DNA from 2 places in the Paenibacillus sp. P22 genome. Region 2 is predicted to be linked to the other one. Evidence: a T-box and tRNA genes for the amino acid it is inferred to sense, from the RefSeq annotation. Region 2 holds a T-box; the other holds one or more tRNA genes.
What was found. The T-box of region 2 lies ahead of leuS (leucine--tRNA ligase). A T-box ahead of a tRNA ligase gene usually reads a tRNA of that ligase, here a tRNA-Leu.
Positions count from the first base shown of each region.

Region 1 (3,399 bases), on a different contig from region 2:
TGGGGGGGACTGACGGAGCGTGCAGGTCCAGCTTGGGACGAGCAGGCGGCTTCATCCGCCGCAGCGTTCCGTCCTAGTCCTCGTACTCTTCCTCGTACCACTGCTCGAGCTGGGCTTGCAGCGCGACCATCTCCGTCCGCAAGGACTTGATCGGATAGGCTTTCTCTTCAATGTTGAAGAAGCTCTCGACAAGCTCGTTGAGATAGTCGATGCCGGACTGGACCGGCACCGCGCCGTCATGCAGCTCGAGCTCGGAGAATTCGGCGATGCAATGCGGCAGGCTGGGAACGTTGGCGGCCGTAAGCTTGTCCAGCTCCTTATGGAGGCGAAGGTTGAGGGCGGACAGCTGGTAGGCGTGGGTTGCGGGCATCTCGACGATGGAGAGCTGCTCTCCCTGCCGGAACAATACATATTTCATGGTAGGCATGGCTTGGGTTCTTGCTCCTCTCCCGCCCGCGGAGGGCGGCAATCTACTTGACAGTGTAGCCCAAGGTGGCTTTACAATTCAAGAGGGAGGGATGTCCAGAGGTGATGGAGGATAAGGAGCTGCAAGCATGGGTGGAGAGGGTATCGCTGGAGGCGTTCGGAATTCCGTTCCGGCACCGCGCGACGTTCAACAGAAGGCTGACTTCGACGGGGGGCCGCTACTTCCTGAAGTCGCATAACATCGACATCAGCGCAAAGCAGCTGGAGATCTACGGCCCCGAGGAAACCGAGAAGATCATCCGGCATGAGCTATGCCATTATCATCTGCATCTGCTCGGGATGGGATACCGGCATCGCGATGCCGATTTCAAGGAATGGCTCGCTCGTTCGGGAGGATCCAGGCATTGCCGTCCGCTGCCGGACAGGGAGCAGCGCAAGCCGCTTCCGTTCCGCTACAAGCTGGTCTGCACCGCCTGCCGCATGGAATACAAGCGCAAGCGCAAGGTGGATCCGGCTCGTTATCGATGCGGAAAGTGCAGGGGGAAGCTTGTTTTGACAGCGCTTGACAGCGTCAGCGAGGCATGATAAATTAGATTTTGTTACCGTTTATTTCATTGTTCCCTGATAGCTCAGTTGGTAGAGCACTCGACTGTTAATCGAGTTGTCACAGGTTCGAGTCCTGTTCGGGGAGCCATTCGGAGAGATACCCAAGTGGCTCAAGGGGACCCTCTGCTAAGGGGTTAGACTGCGTAAGTGGTGCGAGGGTTCGAATCCCTCTCTCTCCGCCATTCTTCTGGACAGAAGAGACCGTACCCGGTCTTTTTTTTGTTTTGGAGCCGGGCAGCCGGCCGGCGAACTTTTTCCGTCTTTCCGGATGAAATCTTTTTTTGAAAAAGGACTTGCACGGAATCGTCGCGTATGATATATTCATTCATGTTGTTTGAAAAGTTCTTCCTTGAAGGACAAGCTGCATGGCCCGTTGGTCAAGGGGTTAAGACACCTCCCTTTCACGGAGGTAACAGGGGTTCGAATCCCCTACGGGTCACCATATTCGAGCCATTAGCTCAGTTGGTAGAGCACCTGACTTTTAATCAGGGTGTCGAAGGTTCGAGTCCTTCATGGCTCACCATTTTTTCCTAGGTTTTTCCCCTATACGTGCGGTAGTGGTGGAATGGCAGACACGCTATCTTGAGGGGGTAGTGGGCGTACGCCCGTGGAGGTTCGAGTCCTCTCTACCGCACCATATCGATGATGACGCCTTCCGTTTACGGAAGGCTTTTTTGCGTTGTCAATGGATTGTCCAGACCTAAAATAAGGGGTGCCCGGGTTTCAAGGGGCACCCCTTTTCCATGCCCGTGAAAGGGCGGTCCGCCGCCAGGGCGGCCATGCACGGATGCCGCTTGATGGAAGGATTGTCGAGCTTGATTTTTTTGTGCGCGCAGAGATCAGGAGCTGATTGTCGTCGTGACCGTCAGCGAGGGGGTGGAGGTGCTGGTGGAGGTCGTTCCGCCATAATTGTGGATGGCCAGGTTTACGGGGGTGCCGGGGAGGATATCGGCTGTCGCCAAGACAAGTCCGGTCGGACTTGGCGCGGACAGCTCGCTTTGCTGCAGGATGCCGTTGACGTATACGTCGAAGGAGCCGCCGGGGGCGACGGCAGGCAAGCTTCCCGCGGGCACGGGATTGCCCGCGTCGTCAAGGAAGCTTGTCGCGGGAATCGTCGTCGTGCCTGCTCCCGCATCGATCATCGGCGCGGTGACGGCGGCATTGAACCGGGTCGCCGCGTCGACGACGCTGGTCGACGTGACCGTATCCACGGTTCCGCTGACAACGCTGCTTGCGGCAAAAAAGGCTTTGATCAAGGACGGAGGCATATCGCCTTCATCTCCTTTCCATTGGGATGTGATAGCGTATGAGCGACTTGTCTTAGAGGCAACAGGCATTTGCTCGTGGCGGGCCTTTGTCCGGCGCTTTCTTTTGCGCAGCTTCCGGGACAGCAGGAGGCTCACGCTCTCCAGAAGGACAGGGGCTCCTCTCGGAGGCACATCCCGGCTCAGCAGATGGAGGCTGTTGGGCCCGATCCGGTACAAGCCCGGCGGCTGGATGGACTGGTTGACATAGAGGTTGTACCAGCTGACCTGGCTGGGAGCGGGAATTCGGCCTGCGCCTCCGCGGGCCGGACCGAAGTCTCTGCACACACCGTCGGACAAGCCGTAGAAATAGATCCTTCTGACCTTCAGAATGCGGCTTGAAGAAGCGGGCCGCTGTTTGCGGACGCCTTTCCTTTTTGCCTGTCTGGAGGCATCGCGGTCCTTTTTTCCTCCTCGCTTGCCGGTTCGCATAGCCATCCCACCTCTCCATAAGCTTATGCCGAAGCAAGAGGAACCGAGACGGCATTCGTCGCGGCAAGCCGATCTTCCCTGACGGCAGCAATGTGAGGTTACTTCCCTTCCCGCAGAAAGAAAAAAAGCGATGTCAGATGAAAACGGAACCAGTTTTATTGGATAGCGCATACATTTCTAGGTGGGATGCTAAAACATGATAATTTCGGTCAATTATGTGATGTAAAATAACATTTCATTGATTTCTATCATATTTCGTTGAATCAACCCATAGAAAAGGCTTCCATCCCGAACGTACAATGTACGCAGGGGGGAACAACATGGCACAACTGGAAGTCGACCTGCACCAACGCCGCAAAGAGCGGCCCGCGATCATTCGCTTTCTGCGCCAGTGGGACCTGCAATTGATGGTCATACCGGCCTTTATCCTCATCGTCATCTTCTTCTATCTTCCGATGTACGGAACCATAACCGCGTTCCAGGACTACAACATTTTCAAAGGCATATCGGGAAGTCCCTGGGTCGGGTTCAAGCATTTCGAGCGTTTCTTCAACGACCCCGTATTCGGCAGGGTGATGCGCAATACGCTCGTCATCAGCTTTCTGAAGCTGGTCATCTGCTTCCCGGCGCC
Region 1 is NZ_CBRA020000076.1:4,864-8,262, forward strand. It holds gene BN871_RS12135 (hypothetical protein) at 74-427, opposite strand; gene BN871_RS12140 (SprT family protein) at 532-1,011, shown strand; tRNA gene BN871_RS12145 (tRNA-Asn) at 1,045-1,120, shown strand; tRNA gene BN871_RS12150 (tRNA-Ser) at 1,124-1,214, shown strand; tRNA gene BN871_RS12155 (tRNA-Glu) at 1,400-1,474, shown strand; tRNA gene BN871_RS12160 (tRNA-Lys) at 1,480-1,555, shown strand; tRNA gene BN871_RS12165 (tRNA-Leu) at 1,584-1,669, shown strand; gene BN871_RS27665 (DUF4183 domain-containing protein) at 1,872-2,774, opposite strand; gene BN871_RS12175 (sugar ABC transporter permease) at 3,089-3,399, shown strand, end outside.
Region 1: it has a tRNA-Leu gene. The T-box ahead of leuS (leucine--tRNA ligase) is inferred to sense a tRNA for this amino acid. The anticodon was not compared.

Region 2 (3,399 bases):
GTCTCCGGATCGGTCGTGTTGACCCAGTCCGCAACGTTGGCGAGCGGAGATTCTCCCGTGCCGGAAGGCTTGATCGCATCGACATCCGGCAGCAGCACCGGAAGCTGGTCCTCCGGAACCGGCTTCATCGAGCCGTCCTCCAGATGGAGAATCGGAATCGGCTCGCCCCAATAGCGCTGGCGGCTGAACAGCCAGTCGCGCAGGCGGTAGGTCGTTTTGCCGCGTCCTTTGCCCGTCTCTTCCAGACGGCTGATCATGGCCGCGATGCCCTCGCTGTTGGACAGGCCGTTCAAGAAGTCCGAGTTCACATGCGGTCCGTCGCCTGTATACGCTTCTTCCTCGACGCTGCCGCCTTGGACGACCTCGATGATCGGCAGGCCGAACTGCTTGGCGAATTCCCAGTCGCGCTGGTCATGGCCCGGCACGGCCATGATCGCTCCCGTGCCGTAGCCGGCCAGGACATAATCCGCGATCCAGACCGGAACCTTGGCTCCGCTGACCGGATTGATCGCATAAGCTCCCGTGAAGACGCCGGATTTGTCCTTGGCCAGATCGGTGCGCTCGAGATCGCTCTTGCGGGAAGCCGCCTCGCGGTAGTCCGCGACAGCCGCCTTCCGATCCTCGGAAGTGATGGAGTCTACCAGCTCATGCTCCGGAGCCAGCACGCAGTAGGTCGCGCCGAACAACGTATCCGGACGGGTCGTGAACACCTGGATCTCCGCCGCAGAGCCGTCGACCGCAAACGCCACCTCCGCGCCTACGGACTTGCCGATCCAATTGCGCTGCATGTCCTTGATGCTCTCCGACCAGTCCAGCTCCTCGAGATCCTCGAGCAGGCGCTCGGCATACTCGGTGATTCTCAGCACCCACTGGCGCATCGGCTTGCGGATAACCGGATGGTTGCCGCGCTCGCTGAGGCCGTTGATGACTTCCTCGTTCGCCAGCACCGTGCCCAGCGCCGGACACCAGTTGACCGGCACCTCGGCCACATAAGCGAGGCCTTTCTTGTACAGCTGGATGAAAATCCACTGCGTCCATTTGTAGTAGTCGGGATCGGTCGTGCTGATCTCGCGGTCCCAGTCGTACGAGAAGCCGAGCGACTTGATCTGGCGGCGGAAGTTGTTGATGTTCTTCACCGTGATCTCGCGGGGATGCTCGCCGGTATCGAGAGCATGCTGCTCCGCCGGCAGGCCGAAGGCGTCCCAGCCCATCGGGTGCAGCACGTTGAAGCCCTTCATCCGCTTGTAGCGGGAGACGATGTCGGTCGCCGTGTACCCTTCCGGATGGCCTACATGCAGACCGGCTCCGGATGGATAAGGGAACATGTCGAGCGCGTAGAATTTCGGCTTGCCGTAGTCCTCCGTCGTGCGGAACGTCTTATGCTCATCCCAATGCTGCTGCCATTTCGGCTCCAGCTTCTGGGGGTTGTAGCCTTGCCCTTCCATTCTTTCCTGACTCATGGCCTATGCCTCCTGTTCATTGTCGCGGGGGCGCAAACGCAAAAAACCTCCCGTCCCAGCGATTAATCGCTAGGGACGAGAGGTTTGAATTCCCGTGGTACCACCCTAGTTGGCGCCCGGCATGCTTTGCCGCGGACACCCACTCATGAAGTCCTTAACGCGGACCATGCGGCAAGGCTGCTCCGAATCCGGAATTGACCTTGCGGCTCCGAGGCGAGATTCGGCACGCTGCGGGTCCGGCTTGCACCAACTGATGCCGGCTCTCTAAGTCCACGCGATGCGGCTTACTGCTCCTCTTCAACGCCAATATGGCTAATTTAAGTCCGATTATAGTGGATTGCAGACAGGGAGTCAAGAAGCCGTCGACGGCTGTCGAATCCTGCGGCGCATCATGGCGCTCGCTCATGAGTTCTTCATTTGTTCCTCTTCCAGCCTTCCTATATAATATAAAATGCTGTGCAAGTCCATTCTACATCGACAGGAGAGATTCCATTGGAATTGAAAAATAAAACGGCTCTCATCACCGGCGCCGGCAAAGGCATCGGTCGAGCTTCCGCGATCGCTCTCGCTAAGGAAGGCGTCCATCTGGGCCTGATATCGCGCACCGAGTCCGAGCTGGCATCGCTGGCAAAGGAGCTGACCTCCCAGTACGGCATCAGCGTCCACTACGCCGTCGCCGACATCTCCGACGCGGCCGAGGCGGCCGATGCCGCCAAGGGCCTCGCCAAAGAGCTGGGCAGCGTCGACGTCCTGATCAACAACGCCGGAGTCGCCACCTTCGGCACGGTAGCCGAAATGGATCCGGCCGAATGGGAGCGGATCGTCCGCATCAATCTGTTCGGAACCTATTACGTCACCCATGCCGTGCTTCCTTCCATGCTGGAGCGCAAAAGCGGCGCCATTCTCAACATCGCCTCCACGGCGGGCGAGCGCGGCTTCGCGACCGGCTCCGCCTACAACGCCTCCAAGTTCGCCGTCATGGGCTTCACCGAGGCGCTCATGCAGGAGGTCCGCAAGTCGAACATCCGCGTCACGGCGCTGACGCCAAGCACGGTCAATACACCGCTCGCTTCCGCAAACGGCCTGCTCAAGGGCAACGACAGCGATAACAACATCCTGCAGCCGGAGGATGTCGCCGAGCTGATCGTCGCCACGCTCAAGCTTCCGGACCGCGTGTTCATCAAGACCGCAGGCATTTGGACGACCAATCCTTGATTGCTTGATTGCTTTAAGATTAGCCGGCATTCCCTTGGAATGCCGGCTTTTTGGACCTTTCAGAAGCTGCAGGCTTCAGAAATGCAAATGGAGCTTCCGAATCCGGAGTTCTCGATTCTCGTTCGCAAACCATTGCTCCAGTTCTTCATAATCCCCGATATCTGCGGCTGCCGTTTCAATCCAAATGCGGTCCGTCCCGTCCCAACCATAGTCCATGACCGGCCATGCAGGGGACGAAAGGAGCTGCCTCTGATCGCCTTCGTCGCCGTAAGAAAGCATCGTCATCGTTCGATAATCGATGGGAAGGATCAGATGGCGTACGACACGATTTCCCTCGGGATAGGCAAGACGAAGCAGAATGCGTCCTCGATCAACGCGGCTGTCCACGTAGAGCCCTCTCGGCAGCTCGATGCTGGAAGTGCCGGAGTCCCCGCTTCGGACGAGCAGCAGGGAGCAGGATTTATTGCCGCAGCCGTACTTCACCACTCCCAGCCGGTCGGTCTCTCCCGTCTCGATCTCGGAGAAGGCCGTTCGTTCAAGCTCCTCTTCTGCGGCGCCTTCGCCCTCCAGATAAGCCCGCAGCGGCGCCAGCTCATCCAATGGGAGCTCGATCCCGCTTCCCTGATCGGAGCGGATGACCTCCGTCCTGCCCGGCATGCTGTCGGCTTCGCGCCCGAAAACGCTCCAGCTCCAAACAAGCAGAACAGCCAAACCAAGCAAAAGG
Region 2 is NZ_CBRA020000195.1:24,807-28,205, reverse strand. It holds gene leuS (leucine--tRNA ligase) at 1-1,460, opposite strand, end outside; T-box leader at 1,529-1,770, opposite strand; gene BN871_RS22300 (3-ketoacyl-ACP reductase) at 1,953-2,675, shown strand; gene BN871_RS22295 (hypothetical protein) at 2,751-3,399, opposite strand, start outside.